One region of the Streptomyces sp. NBC_01546 genome, then DNA from elsewhere that is predicted to be linked to it. Evidence: riboswitches for the same ligand, from Rfam matches in the RefSeq annotation. Region 1 holds a riboswitch; the other holds the start of a gene.
What was found. A riboswitch is a leader RNA that binds a small molecule or an ion and turns the genes downstream of it on or off. The one in region 1 is predicted to bind ZMP and ZTP.
Positions count from the first base shown of each region.

Region 1 (7,356 bases):
CACCTGGGCTTCGGCCACGTCCCGGCGGCCGAGGACCGCCACCGCGCCCAGCCCGACCCCTACGACCGGGCCGCGCGCTGCACGGTGGTCAACCGCTTCCTGCTCACCTTCCCGGCCGGCCGGGCCCCGGAGCACCTCCCCGCCGCGTACCCCGGCGGGGACGAGGAACAGCTGGCCGCCCGCTGGCGGCGGGACGGCATCCCGCCCGCCCTCGCCCTCTGCGGTACGGCGGGAGGCGAGTCCGACCAGTGGCTGCTGACGTGGCACCGCTCCAGCCTCAACCGGGTCCCCGACTGGCAGACGGCCTTCGCCGCCGCCCTGACCCGCAGTGTCTCCGCCGCCATGGACGTCGCGGGCGGCCGCCGCGACCGGATCACCGGCGAACGCGTGGCGCAGCGCCCCTGGGACCGCGCGCTCAGCTGGTTCGTCTCCTCGTACCCGCTGCTCGGCGGGCTGGCCGCCGGTCTGACCGTCGTCGCCGACGCCGAGCTGGCCCGCGCCCAGAACATCTCCGTCGCCGCCGTCAGTGCCACCGCCGGGGAGATCTACATCAACCCGCTGCGCACGTTCGGGGACGAGGAGTGGCGGTTCATCCTCGCCCACGAGATGCTGCACGCCGCCCTGCGCCACGGCGAGCGCCGCGGCGCCCGCGACCCGTACCTGCACAACGTCGCCGCCGACTACGTGGTCAACGGCTGGCTGGTGGAGATGGGCGTCGGCGAGATGCCCGAAGGGCTGCTCCACGACCCCGCGCTGCGGGACCTGTCAGTGGAGGAGGTCTACGACCGCATCACCACCGACCTGCGCCGCATGCGCCGCCTCGCCACCCTGCGCGGCAAGGGCCTCGGGGACATCCTGGGCGAGCCGCTGCCCCACCCGGGGAGCGGCCCGTACACGGACCTCGACGAGTTCTACCGGCGCGGCCTGGTCCAGGGCTTCGACCTGCACGCGTACGGGGAGCGCGGCCTGCTGCCCGCCGGTCTGATCCAGGAGATCCGGGCGCTCGCCCACCCGCCGGTGCCCTGGGACGCCCGGCTCGCCCGCTGGTTCGACGAGTACGTGCCGCGGCCCGTGCCCGTACGGTCCTACGCCCGCCCGGCGCGCCGCCAGGCCTCCACCCCGGACATCCCCCGCGCGGGCCGTTGCTTCCCGCCCGAGGAGGTGGCCCGCTGCACCTTCGGAGTGGTGCTCGACACCTCGGGGTCGATGGACAGCGCCCTGCTCGGCAAGGCGCTGGGCGCCATCGCCTCGTACGCCGAAGCCCGCGACGTACCGGCGGCACGCGTCGTCTTCTGCGACGCGGCGCCGTACGACGCGGGCTATCTGCCCCCGGGTGAGATCGCGGGCCGGGTGAAGGTGCGAGGCCGGGGCGGGACCGTACTGCAACCGGGCATCGACCTGCTGCAGCGGGCGGAGGACTTCCCGCCCGGGGCCCCGGTGCTGGTGATCACGGACGGGTGGTGCGACACCCTGCGGATCCGGCGCGAGCACGCCTATCTGGTTCCGCAGGGTGCCTCCCTGCCGTTCACGCCACGAGGGCCCGTCTTCCGGCTGGCCTGACCGGTTTAGTCCAGGTAGTCGCGCAGCACCTGCGAACGCGACGGGTGGCGCAGCTTCGACATGGTCTTGGACTCGATCTGGCGGATGCGCTCACGGGTGACCCCGTACACGCGGCCGATCTCGTCCAGGGTCTTCGGCTGGCCGTCGTTGAGGCCGTAGCGCATGGAGACCACGCCCGCCTCGCGCTCGGAGAGCGTGCCCAGGATGGACTGGAGCTGCTCCTGGAGGAAGGTGAAGGAGACCGCGTCCGCGGGCACGACCGCCTCGGAGTCCTCGATGAGGTCACCGAACTCGCTGTCGCCCTCCTCACCCAGGGGGGTGTGCAGGGAGATCGGCTCGCGGCCGTACTTCTGGACCTCGATGACCTTCTCGGGGGTCATGTCGAGTTCCTTGCCCAGCTCCTCCGGGGTGGGCTCGCGGCCCAGGTCCTGGAGCATCTGGCGCTGCACGCGGGCGAGCTTGTTGATGATCTCGACCATGTGCACCGGGATGCGGATGGTGCGCGACTGGTCGGCCATGGCACGCGTGATCGCCTGCCGGATCCACCAGGTCGCATACGTGGAGAACTTGAAGCCCTTGGTGTAGTCGAACTTCTCCACGGCGCGGATCAGGCCGACGTTGCCCTCCTGGATCAGGTCCAGGAAGAGCATGCCGCGGCCGGTGTAGCGCTTGGCGAGGGAGACCACGAGGCGGAGGTTGGCCTCCAGCAGGTGGTTCTTCGCACGGCGGCCGTCCTCGACCAGGATCTCCAGCTCGCGCTTGAAGGCGGGCTTGTGGTCCTCCTCCTCTTCGAGCTTGTACTCGGAGAACAGGCCCGCCTCGATGCGCTTGGCGAGCTCGACCTCCTGCTCGGCGTTGAGGAGCGGCACCTTGCCGATGAGCTTGAGGTAGTCCTTGACGGGGTCGGCGGTGGCACCGGCCACCATGACCGTCTGCGCCGGGGCGTCGTCCTCGTCGTCGTCGGACAGCACGAAGCCCTGGGTGCCGCCGGCCTTGGGAGTCTCCTCCTCGGCCTCGTCGGCGAGGTCCTCGGCTGCCCAGTCCTCGCCCTCGGCCGCGGGGGTCTCGCCCTCGTCGGCGTCCTTGGCGCTGGTCTTCTTCGCCGCCGTCTTCTTGGTGGCGGTCTTCTTCGCGGCGGTCGCGGTCTTCTTGACCGTCCGCTTCTTCGGCTCGGCGGCGGCCTCGGCCGTCGCCTCGTCCTCGGTGGCGGGGGCCGACGGAGCGGATATCGCCGCAGCGGTGGCCGGGGCGGCGGCCGAGGCCTTGCGCGCGCCGATGGGGCGCGGCGCCGCGGCGGCCTTCTTGGCCACGGTGCGGGCGGGGGCGGCGGCTGCCTTGCGGGGCTTCTTGGCGGCAGCCTTGGTGGCGGGGGCGGCGCTGACGTGGAGGGCGACACCCTCCTCGTCCAGGACCTGGTTCAGGCTGCGCAGGACCCGCTTCCACTGGTCCACCGGGATGCGGCCGGCCTCGAAGGCCTGGCGCACGTCGTCACCGTTGATGTGACCCTGCTCGCGGCCGCGCTCGACGAGCGCGACGAGGGCCTCCGATTCGGCGATCTCCGGAGGGAACGTACGGGACGGGCTGAGCGACACAAGGAGCCTCTCGTTGCGAACAGATATGGGGTGGGCGGGACATCATCGCGCGGACTCGGGAAACAGACCCGAGGGGGGTCTGTATTCCGGGGCCGCGCGAGGACACCTGTCGGTTCATCGCATGCCCGAGTCGATTCGTTACGCGCTGAATTGAGTGACCTGCGCCACGCTGTGGCCGCGCAACCTAATCGGCGTGGATCCGTCCGCCCTCATTCGTCATCCCGTTTTGCGGGCTTCGATGAGGAAGCGGGCGGTGTGCGCGACGAACGGGCCTTCGTGTTCGATCTGTTCGTGCAGCTCGCGCAACCGGTCCCGGTACTGCCCGACCGTGAAGCCGGGCACCATCCAGATCACCTTCCGGAGAAAGTAGATCACGGCTCCGATGTCGTGGAACTCCGTGCGCAGCCGTTCCGAGCGCAGATCGACGACTTCGAGGCCGGCTTTGGTGGCGTCGGTCACCGCGTCGTCGGGGTGCCGGCCGCGCCGGATCTCCTCCGGCTGCGGGCCGAGGAAGAACTCGACCAGCTCGAAGACGCTCGCCGGACCGACCTGCTGGGACAGGTACGTGCCGCCGGGCCGCAGGACCCGCGCGATCTCGTCCCACCAGATGGTCACCGGGTGCCGGCTGGTGACCAGCTCGAAGGCCTCGTCGCCGAAGGGCAGCGGCGGCTCGTCTGCGTCGGCGACCACCACCGCGCCCAGCGGGTGCAGCAGCCGGGTCGCCCGCTCGATGTTCGGCGGCCAGGACTCGGTGGCCGCCATCAGCGGGGGCAGGGGCCCCGCCCCGGCCAGCACCTCACCGCCGCCGGTCTGGATGTCCAGCGCGGACCGGACACGGGCCAGGCGCTCGCCGAGCAGCCCCTGGTAGCCCCAGGACGGGCGCTGCTCGGTGGCCCGGCCGTCGAGCCAGGAGAAGTCCCAGCCCTCCACGGAAACCGACTCGGCCTCTGCGACAAGATGGTCGAAAGTGCGCGTCATGCATTGATCGTCGCAGGTCGGACCCAGGCGAACCACCGGATATGTCGACTACAGTGGTCGGCGGGCCGTGACTGGCGTTCGGGTGGATCACCACCGGGGAGCGGCCCGGCGTACGTGTCGTACGCCGACTGCCGCGCGCCTGGGCGAACCGCGAACCGCGATACGCAGCGACGTTCAGGAGACCCCGTGACGACTGCCCAGACTGCCACTGCCTCTGCCCAGCTGATGGACGGCACCGCCCTCGCCCGCCGCATCTCGGAGCAGACCGCCGCCTACGCGGCCAAGATCACCGAGCGCACCGGCACCGCGCCCTGTCTCGCGACCGTGCTGGTCGGTGAGGACCCCGCCTCCGTCACCTACGTGCGCATGAAGCAGAACCGTTGCGCCAAGGCCGGGATCACCTCCCGCCACGTGGAGCTGCCGGCCGAGACCACCACCGAGGAACTGGTCGCCACCCTCACCGCGCTCTCCGAGGACCCGGAGATCAGCGGCATCCTGCTCCAGCACCCCGTCCCGCACCACATCGACGAGCGCGCCGCCTTCGAGGCCATCGCCCCCGGCAAGGACGTCGACGGCGTCACCATGCACTCCTTCGCCGCCATGGGCTTCGGCCTGCCGGGCTTCGTCTCCTGCACCCCCGGCGGCATCATGCGCCTGCTCGCCGCCTACGACGTGGACCTCACCGGCAAGCACGCCGTGGTCGTCGGCCGCAGCGCGATCCTGGGCAAGCCGGCCGGGATGCTGCTGCTGGAGCAGAACGCCACCGTCACCTACTGCCACTCCCGCACCCGGGACCTTCCCTCGATCGTGCGCCAGGCCGACGTGCTGGTCGCCGCCGTGGGCAAGGCCGAGTTCATCCGCGGCGAGGACATCAAGCCGGGCGCCGTGGTCCTGGACGCCGGGTACAACGAGGGCAACGTCGGCGACGTGCACTTCGAGTCCGCCGCCGCCCGCGCCTCGCTGATCACGCCGGTACCGGGCGGGGTCGGCCCGATGACCATCGCCGTGCTGCTGGAGCAGACCGTCCAGGCCGCCGCCGCGCAGGCCGGGCTGGCCCTCGCGGACCTCTGAGTCCCCTGAGAGCCGAACGCCCCGGGCCCTTGGGCCCGGGGCGCCGTGCTGTGCCGGAGCGGGTGCCGCGGCGGGTGCCGCGTATCCTGCGATAACGGGCCGGAAGACCGATCCGTGCCCCTTGCCCCGGGGCTCAGGTCCCCGCCGTGGCCGCCTCACGGGCCGCGGCGACGATGGGGGAGGTCTGGAACTCCCGGGCCAGGGCGTCCAGCGGTCCGCTGCCCAGCCGGTACGGGTCCGGGTGCCCGCCCTGCCCGGCGGCCGCCCTGCGCCGGCAGGCCGCGGCGAGCATGGCCGCGTCCGCGACCACGGCCGCCCGGGCCTCGCTCAGGCCTTGCCCGCGCGCCGCCTCGTACGCCGTGAGCCGCACGGCGGGGTCGAACCAGGAGGCCAGCGCCAGGATGCCGTCGTCGATGACGGACTCGCGGTGGATGAGGCGGATCCCGACCGGTGACCACCAGGCCAGCGGCACGGTCCGTACCCGGGCGGCCGCGCATCCGCGCAGCGCCTTCCACAGCGGATGCAGCCGCCGGTACCGGCTGAAGTCCTGCCAGGCCGCCGACCCGCCGGCCAGCGGGACCAGGAACCCCGCACCGATCATCAGGGCCGCCCCGGAGGCCAGCCACAGGGCCAGGTCCGCCGAGACCACCCAGTCCCGGCCGGCCCAGCGGGCCGCCACCGAGGCCCACTTCGCCCCGAGGTAGGTCAGGTCCAGCAGCCCGCCGAACACGATCAGCGCCAGCCCGGTGCGCAGCGGGCGCAGCGATCGGTCCGCGTGCCACAGCCACTTCCCGCACAGCAGGGTCAGCGCCGAGGTTCCGACGGTGTGGGCCAGCAGGAAGCAGACGACCATCTCGCGGATCCACGGCGTCGTGGCGTAGTACGTGTCCAGGTCCCGGACCCGTTCCACCGGCGCGTCGCCGATCACGAACAGCACGACGATCGCCACGGTCGCCGCGCCGTACGTGGCCACGGTAAGCCGGGTGGCCCGCCGCACGGTCGCGGGCGGGCCGCCGCGCCACTGCAGGACCAGTACCACGCACGTCCCCGAGAAGACGGTGATCAGACCGAAAACCAGCGGCGCGGAGAAGTTGACCACGCCGGTGAGCCGGTTGACCTTGGAGATCGTCGACGGCGACGCCAGGAACGTGAGGGGGGCGCCCACGACCAGCAGCGCGCACGCGGCCCGGATCAGGGGCTGGTCCCAGTCCCTGCGCAGCGTCGGCGCCTTGATCAGCAGAGCCAGGATCATGACGGATCCCGGCAGGTAGAGCAGGAGTCCGCCGCTCACCGGGCCTGTCCGACGGGGTCGGCCGGGCCGACCGGGTCCGACGGGTCCACCGGGTCCACCGGGTCCACAGGGCCCGTCACGGGTCCGGACGGGCCGGGCACCGGGCCGAGCCCGGCGACGGCCCGCTCGGCGGCGGTGAGGGGCGGCGCCTTGAGAGCGTCCCGGTCAGAGGCGCGCAGGACGTGCCAGACCACCGGAGGGCTGAGCCAGTGGGTGGGCGCGCTGCTCATGGTGAGCACCTTGAACAGGGCGGCGGTGAGCGCCTCGTGGGTGGTGGCCCCCGTCATCAGCCGGTTGACGTAGGCGTTGAGCAGGCCGGTTCCGGCGCGCGGCTTCATCCCGGTGGCCCCCGGGTACAGGATGTCCTGCGAGGTGGCGAGCTCCCAGGCGGTGCTCACCTGGGGGGCGATCGCGCGCTGCGCCTCGCGGCCGAAGCCGGGGTGGGCGAGCCCCTTCTGCCGGAGCAGGGAGCGTACGGCCAGCAGCCCCTGGGCGGCGACCGTCATGCCCTGCCCGTACAGCGGGTTGAAGGTGGCGACGGAGTCGCCGACGGCGAAGAAGCCGTCGGGCAGGTCGGCCTTCTCGAAGTAGATCCGGCGGTTGGCGGTGCCCTGGGTGACGGCGACGTCCGTCAGGGGCTTCTTGCCCTCGAGGAGTTCGCCGACGATCGGGTCCCGTATGCCCTTGGCGAAGGGGATGAACCGGTCGGGGTCGCCGGTCGGCTGGCCGCCGCGGGTGCCGGAGAGGGTGGCCTGCCACTGGCCGTTCTCGATGGGCACGATCGTGGCCGTCTGCCCGGGGACGGGCACCCGGGGGTCCGACTGCACGTTGACGATGGGGAAGCCCATCTCGTGGGCTCCGGCC
Region 1 is NZ_CP109379.1:1,692,658-1,700,013, reverse strand. Features, by position in the region: gene OHA89_RS08120 (DUF2201 family putative metallopeptidase) at 1-1,560, shown strand, start outside; gene OHA89_RS08115 (RNA polymerase sigma factor) at 1,566-3,152, opposite strand; gene OHA89_RS08110 (class I SAM-dependent methyltransferase) at 3,369-4,130, opposite strand; ZMP/ZTP riboswitch at 4,188-4,282, shown strand; gene OHA89_RS08105 (bifunctional 5,10-methylenetetrahydrofolate dehydrogenase/5,10-methenyltetrahydrofolate cyclohydrolase) at 4,356-5,201, shown strand; gene OHA89_RS08100 (DUF6545 domain-containing protein) at 5,335-6,492, opposite strand; gene OHA89_RS08095 (NAD(P)/FAD-dependent oxidoreductase) at 6,489-7,356, opposite strand, start outside.

Region 2 (7,356 bases), 1.7 Mb from region 1:
GCCGGGGCTGCTGGACGAGGTCGCGGCCGCCAAGGGCGTGAGCGACCGGACCTCCAGCGCGCTGGACCAGCTCACGCTGGCGGAGTTCATCACCTCGGGGGCGTACGACCGCCACGTGCGCGGCATGCGCCTGCGCTACCGGCGCCGCCGGGACGAGCTGGTGGCGGCCGTCGGCGACCGGGTCGGGGTGTCGGGGATCGCGGCGGGGCTGCACGCGGTGCTGGACCTTCCGGCGGGGACGGAGCGCTCGTTGCTCCAGTCGGCGGCCTGGCAGGACCTGTCCCTGGAGGGCCTGCCCGCGTTCCGCCACCCGGAGGCGGACCTTCCGCCGCGCGACGCCCTGGTCGTCGGCTACGGGACTCCGTCGGACAGCGCGTGGGCGCCGACCTTGGCGGCCCTCTCCGCGGCGTTGCCGTAGGAGGCGTGGTCACGGCGTCGGCAGCGGTTCCGCGACCTCCGGCGGCTCGCCGAAGCGGGCCAGGGCCAGGGATCCGGCGATCGCCACGACGAAGCCGAGGATCGCCAGCCAGGCCAGGCCCTCGCGGGTGCGGTCGCCGAGCCAGACCACGCCCACCACCGCCGGGCCGATCGTCTCGCCCAGCACCAGCCCGGCCGTCGCCGCTGTCACCGAGCCGCGCTGGAGCGCCGAGGTGAGCAGCAGGAAGGCCGCGCCGCCGCCCAGCAGCAGTGCGTACAGGGCGGGGTCCCGCAGGTCCCAGAAGGAATCGATGAGCCGCACCGAGACCTCCACCACCCCGAAGCCCGTCCCCGCGGCCAGGCCCAGGACCAGCGCCCGCGGCCCGTCCGGGAGCCGGCCCGCCACCATCCCGACCAGCAGCACCAGCCCCGCCACCACCAGCAGCCCCAGCTCCAGCGCGAGTGACCCGGTCCCCGAGCCCTCCTCGCCGGAGGCCAGCCCCAGCATCAGCAGCCCCGCGCACACCACCCACACCGCGCCCCACTCCGTCCGCGACAGCCGGACCTTCAGCAGCCGGGACGCGACCACGGCCGTCACGGCCAGACTCGCGGCCAGCGCGGCCCCCACCGCGTAGATCGGGATGTGGCGCAGCGCGATGATCTGGAGGACGAAGCCCACCGCGTCCAGGCCCAGACCGGCGAGATATCGCCATTGCCGCAGCGCCCGCATCAACAGCGCCGGGTCCACCCCGGACCCCGTCCCCGGCTCCGCGGCCCGCGCCGCCACCGCCTGCAGAACGGATGCCGTGCCGAAACAGATCGCCGCACCGAGCGCGCAAATCATCCCAATGAGCACGAACTGACTCTAGGTCACGGATCTCACGACGGCCGGATTCCATCGGCCCGGGGCCCCGCTCTAGTCTGTCGGGAGCACGCCAGGGCCTAGGGGAGCAGCAGACATGGACAGCAGCAGCACCAACACGCGCCGTATGCGCTCGGGCGCCGTCGCGCTCGGCGGCATGGGCCTGCTCGCGGCCACACTCGTGGCCTGCGGCAGCAGCAACGAGCCGGACAAGCGCTGCGCGTCCCGCTCCACGCTGGAACACCTGAACAACAAGGAGTGCAAGAGCGGCGGCACCGGCGCGTACTACTACGGCGGCTCCGTCCGGTCCGGCAAGGTCACCGGCGGCAGCTTCGACAAGTCCGCCGTCACCCGCGGCGGCATCGGCGGCCACTCCAGCTCCGGCTCCAGCGGCGGCTGAGGAACAGGCAAGAAGCACATGAAGCGGCACACCATCGAGCCCCGCCCCGACTGGCAGAAGACCGTCGAGGAACAGGGGCTGATCTACCCCCTCACCCGCTACCCCGACGACTCCCTGCGCCCCTACTGGGACGAGAGCGCGTACTACTCCTTCTCCCTCCCCGAGGTGGAGGCGCTGGAGAACGTGGTCGAGGAACTGCACGCCATGTGCCTGGCCGCTGCCGCGCACATCGTCGAGCACGACCGCTTCGCCGACCTCGGCATCACCGACCCCAAACTGGCCGCGCTGATCGCCGAGTCCTGGCGCCGCCGTGCCGAACAGCCCTCCCTCTACGGCCGTTTCGACCTGCGCTACGACGGCACCGGCAGCCCGGCCAAGATGCTGGAGTACAACGCCGACACCCCGACCTCCCTGGTGGAGGCGGCCAGTCCGCAGTGGTTCTGGATGGAGGAGCGCTTCCCCGGCGCCGACCAGTGGAACTCCCTCCACGAACGCCTCGTCGACGCCTGGCGCCGGCAGGCCGAGCTGCTGCCGCCCGGCCCGCTGCACTTCGCGCACTCCGAGACGGACGAGCTCGGCGAGGACCTGATGACGGTCGCCTACCTCCAGGAGACCGCCGAGCAGGCGGGCCTGGACACCCAGGCCCTTTCCGTCGAGCAGATCGGGTGGGACAGCCTGTCCGGCCGCTTCGTTGACGAGAAGCTCCGCTTCATCCGCAGCTGCTTCAAGCTCTACCCCTGGGAGTGGCTGGCCACGGACCAGTTCGGCCCCCAGGTCCTCGGCACCTACGACCACGGCGGCGGCTCCGGTACCACCTGCTGGATCGAGCCGCTGTGGAAGATGCTGCTGTCCAACAAGGCGCTGCTCGCGATCCTGTGGGAGCTCTTCCCGGAACACCCCAACCTGCTGCCCGCCTACCTCGACGGCCCGCGCGAGCTGGCCGACGAGGGCGGTTACGTCGCCAAGCCGCTGCTGGGCCGCGAGGGCGCCGGGGTCACCCTTCACGAACCCGGCGGCGAGCCGTTCGCGGCGCTGGACGACGAGCGGTACTGCTTCCAGGGCCTGGCCCCGCTGCCCGACTTCGACGGCAACCGGGTGGTGCTCGGCGCGTGGGTCGTCGAGGACGAGGCGGCGGGGCTCGGCATCCGCGAATCGGCGGGGCCGGTCACGGACGAGTACGCCCGCTTCCTGCCCCACGTCATCTTGTAGGGAACGGCATCCTCTGATCAGGCGGCCAGGAGAGACCTGAGCTGGTCCAGCCCCCAGTCCAGGTCCTCCTTGCTGATCACCAGCGGCGGGGCGATGCGGATCGTCGACCCGTGGGTGTCCTTCACCAGCACGCCCAGTTCCATCAGCTTCTCGGAGATCTGCCGTCCGGTCCCGCGCGACGGGTCGATGTCCACGCCCGCCCACAGCCCCCGCCCCCGTACGGCGGTCACCGCACCCCCGCCGACCAGCAGGTTCAGCTCCCGGTGCAGGTGGTCGCCGAGCTCGGTGGCGCGCTGCTGGTACTCGCCGGTCTTCAGCATCGCGATGACCTCCAGGGCGACGGCGCAGGCCAGCGGGTTCCCGCCGAAGGTGGACCCGTGCTCGCCCGGCCGGAACACCCCGAGCACGTCCCGGTCGGCGACCACGGCCGATACGGGCACCACCCCGCCGCCGAGGGCCTTGCCGAGGATGTACACGTCGGGGACGACCCCCTCGTGCTCGCACGCGAAGGTCTTGCCGGTCCGGCCCAGCCCCGACTGGATCTCGTCCGCCATGAACAGGACGTTCCGCTCGCGCGTGAGCTCCCGTACGCCGCTCAGGTACCCGGCGGGCGGCACCAGCACCCCCGCCTCGCCCTGGATCGGCTCCAGCAGGACGGCGACCGTGTTCTCGGTGACGGCGTGGGCCAGCGCGGTGAGGTCCCCGTACGGGACGATCTCGAAGCCCGGCGTGTACGGACCGAAGTGGTCGCGCGATTCGTGGTCCGTGGAGAAGGAGACGATGGTCGTCGTCCGGCCGTGGAAGTTGTCGGCGGCGACCACGATCTTGGCGTGGCCGTCCGGGACGCCCTTGACCTCGTAACCCCACTTGCGGGCGGTCTTCACGGCCGTCTCCACGGCCTCCGCGCCCGTGTTCATGGGCAGCACCATCTCCTTGCCGCACAGCGACGCGAGTTCGGTGCAGAAGTCGGCGAAGCGGTCGTGGAAGAAGGCCCGCGAGGTGAGCGTGACCCGCTCCAGCTGGGCGCGGGCGGCGTCGAGCAGACGGCGGTTGCCGTGGCCGAAGTTGAGCGCCGAGTAGCCGGCGAGCATGTCCAGGTACCGGCGGCCCTCCACGTCGGTCATCCACGCGCCGTCCGCGGAAGCGACGACGACGGGCAGCGGGTGATAGTTGTGCGCGCTGTGCGCGTCGGCGGAGCGGATTGCATCAGAAGTTTTCGACACGGGGTCTCCGATCGTCCGTCAGGCCTGTGACGAGGGTGGCGTCACTGTCCATCCTCGCTCGTATACAGGACGGAGAAACCTTTCTCGTGGCGCGCCCGCTAAGGTGGTCGGTACGCACGGCGACTGGCGTACGGAGAACGAACTCCGGGGGAGTCGTGCGCGCTGGACCGCACACAGGGCCGCTCGCCTGGGCCTCGCGGGGTACCGATCACATCGACCCCGGAGGAGCCCGCCATGTCCGCGAGCCGCCATCCCGCCCTGTCCGCGACCGACCCCGAGCTGGCGTCCTTCGTCGCGGCGGAGGAAACCCTGCAGGCCGAGACCCTGCGCCTGATCCCCAGTGAGAACTACGTGTCCGCCGCCGTCCTCGAGGCCTCCGGCACGGTGCTCCAGAACAAGTACAGCGAGGGCTACCCGGGCCGCCGCTACTACGAGGGCCAGCAGAACATCGACCGCGTCGAGGCCCTCGCCGTCGAGCGGGCGAAGGGCCTGTTCGGGGTGGAGCACGCCAACGTCCAGCCGTACTCCGGCTCGCCCGCGAACCTGGCCGTCTACCTGGCCTTCGCCAAGCCGGGCGACACGGTGATGGGCATGGCGCTGCCGATGGGCGGGCACCTGACCCACGGCTGGGGCGTCTCGGCGACGGGCTCCTGGTTCCGGGGCGTCCAGTACGGCGTCCGGCCCGGCACCGGCCTGATCGACTACGACGCGGTGCGCGACCAGGCACTGGCGGAGCGGCCGAAGATCATCTTCTGTGGTGGCACGGCGCTGCCGCGCACGATCGACTTCGCGGCCTTCGCCTCGATCGCCGAGGAGGCGGGCTCGGTCCTGGTCGCGGACGTGGCCCACATCGCGGGCCTGATCGCGGGCGGGGCGCACCCGTCCCCGGCGGGTCACGTGGACGTGATCTCGACGACCACGCACAAGACGCTGCGCGGGCCGCGCGGCGCGATGCTGATGTGCCGCGAGGAGCACGCGAAGGCCATCGACAAGGCCGTCTTCCCCGGTCTCCAGGGCGGTCCGCACAACCAGACGACGGCCGGAATCGCGGTGGCGCTGCACGAGGCGGCGCAGCCGGCGTTCGTCTCGTACGCGCACGCGGTCGTGGCCAACGCCAAGGCCCTGGCGCAGGCCCTGCTGGAGCGGGGCTTCGACCTGGTGTCGGGCGGTACGGACAACCACCTGATCCTGATCGACCTGACGGGCAAGGACGTGCCGGGCAAGGTCGCGGCGAAGGCGCTGGACCGGGCGGGGATCGTGGTGAACTACAACACGGTGCCGTTCGACACGCGCAAGCCGTTCGATCCGTCCGGGATCCGGATCGGTACGCCGTCGCTGACGTCCCGCGGCCTGTCGACGGAGCACATGCCGCAGGTCGCGGACTGGATCGCGCGGGCGGTCGACGCCGCCGCCAAGGCCGACGAGTCGGCGCTGGCCGTGGTCCGCGCCGAGGTCACGGCCCTGATGTCGGCCTTCCCGGCCCCGGGCCTCCCCCTGTCCTGACCCGCGGCCCGGCCGCTGGGGGCTCCGCCCCCAGACCCCCGCGCCTCAAACTCCCCCAGCTACCGCCGGGAGGGGCCCCCAGGCGGGGCTGGATTTGCCGCTGCGCGGCAATCAGCCCGCCCGGCGATCGAGGCGCGGGGAAATCGGTCGCTCGGCCGGGGTGGGATCCGGACGGGCCGCTACTGCCCGGTACCCCGGCGCGGCACGGCGCGGCCCGGTGCGACCCGGAAGGATCCGGCCAGCGGCGGGCCCGAGCCCGCCCCCGCACCTGAGAGAATGAAGCCATGGCTTCTGATCGTCCTCGCGCGCTCTCCGGCATCCAGCCCACCTCCGGTTCGTTCCACCTCGGGAACTACCTCGGAGCCATCCGCCAGTACGTCGCCCTCCAGGAGACGCACGACGCGTTCTACATGGTCGTCGACCTGCACGCGATCACCATGCCGCAGGATCCGAAGGATCTCCGCGCGAACACCCGCCTCTCCGCCGCGCAGCTGCTAGCCGCCGGCCTGGACCCCGAGCGCTGCACGCTCTTCATCCAGAGCCACGTGCCCGAGCACGCACAGCTCGGCTGGGTCATGAACTGCATCACGGGCTTCGGCGAGGCCAGCCGGATGACCCAGTTCAAGGACAAGTCCGCCAAGGGCGGCGTCAACAACGCCACCGTCGGCCTGTTCACGTACCCGATCCTCCAGGTCGCCGACATCCTGCTCTACCAGGCGAACTCGGTCCCCGTCGGCGAGGACCAGCGCCAGCACATCGAGCTGACCCGCGACCTGGCCGAGCGCTTCAACCAGCGCTTCGGCCAGACCTTCACGCTGCCCGCCGCGCACATCGTCAAGGAGGTCGCGAAGATCTACGACCTCCAGGACCCGGCGATCAAGATGTCGAAGTCCGCGTCGTCCCCCAAGGGCCTGGTCAACCTCCTCGACGAGCCCAAGGTCACCGAGAAGAAGATCAAGAGCGCGGTCACCGACGCCGAAGCCGAGATCCGCTTCGACGCCGAGAAGAAGCCCGGCGTCAGCAACCTGCTCACGATCTACTCCACCCTCACGGGCGAGACGATCCCCGCCCTGGAGGCGAGGTACGAGGGCAAGGGCTACGGCGCGCTGAAGACCGACCTGGCCGGTGTGATGGTCGATTTCGTCACACCCTTCAAGCAGCGCACCCAGGAATACCTGGACGACCCCGAGACGCTGGACTCCATCCTGGCCAAGGGCGCGGAGAAGGCCCGGGCGGTCGCCGCCGAGACCCTCGCGCAGACGTACGACCGCCTGGGATTCCTGCCCGCCAAGCACTGAGGAAAAGAGGCCCTGGCGAGACCGGGGGTACTGGCCTCACACTGGCGGCAGAAGTCCATCCAAATCGACGGAGGAGAGATACGTGGGGACCGTAACGCTCGGCGTTTCGATCGCGGTCCCGGAGCCGCACGGCAGCCAGCTCCAGCAGCTGCGCGCCGGCTTCGGGGACGCTGCCGCGCACGGCATCCCCACGCATGTCACCCTCGTCCCGCCGACCGAGGTGGAGGCGGACCGGCTCACCGAGATCCGCGCCCACCTGGCCGAGGTCGCCGCCGCGTTCCGGGCCTTCCGGATGCGGCTGGGCGGGACGGGAACCTTCCGTCCCCTCTCGCCGGTCGTCTTCGTCCAGGTCGTCGAGGGCGCCGCGGGCTGCACCCGCCTCCAGGGCGAGGTCCGCGACCCCGACGGGCCGCTCAGCCGGGAGCTGGCCTTCCCGTACCACCC
Region 2 is NZ_CP109379.1:3,426,655-3,434,010, reverse strand. Features, by position in the region: gene OHA89_RS15440 (PLP-dependent aminotransferase family protein) at 1-418, shown strand, start outside; gene OHA89_RS15435 (hypothetical protein) at 428-1,261, opposite strand; gene OHA89_RS15430 (hypothetical protein) at 1,377-1,679, shown strand; gene OHA89_RS15425 (glutathionylspermidine synthase family protein) at 1,698-2,888, shown strand; gene rocD (ornithine--oxo-acid transaminase) at 2,906-4,111, opposite strand; ZMP/ZTP riboswitch at 4,221-4,311, shown strand; gene glyA (serine hydroxymethyltransferase) at 4,346-5,614, shown strand; gene trpS (tryptophan--tRNA ligase) at 5,899-6,912, shown strand; gene OHA89_RS15405 (2'-5' RNA ligase family protein) at 6,995-7,356, shown strand, end outside.
Region 2: it holds a riboswitch for ZMP and ZTP, as region 1 does, so the genes downstream of both, glyA (serine hydroxymethyltransferase) here and OHA89_RS08105 (bifunctional 5,10-methylenetetrahydrofolate dehydrogenase/5,10-methenyltetrahydrofolate cyclohydrolase) in region 1, are expected to answer to the same signal.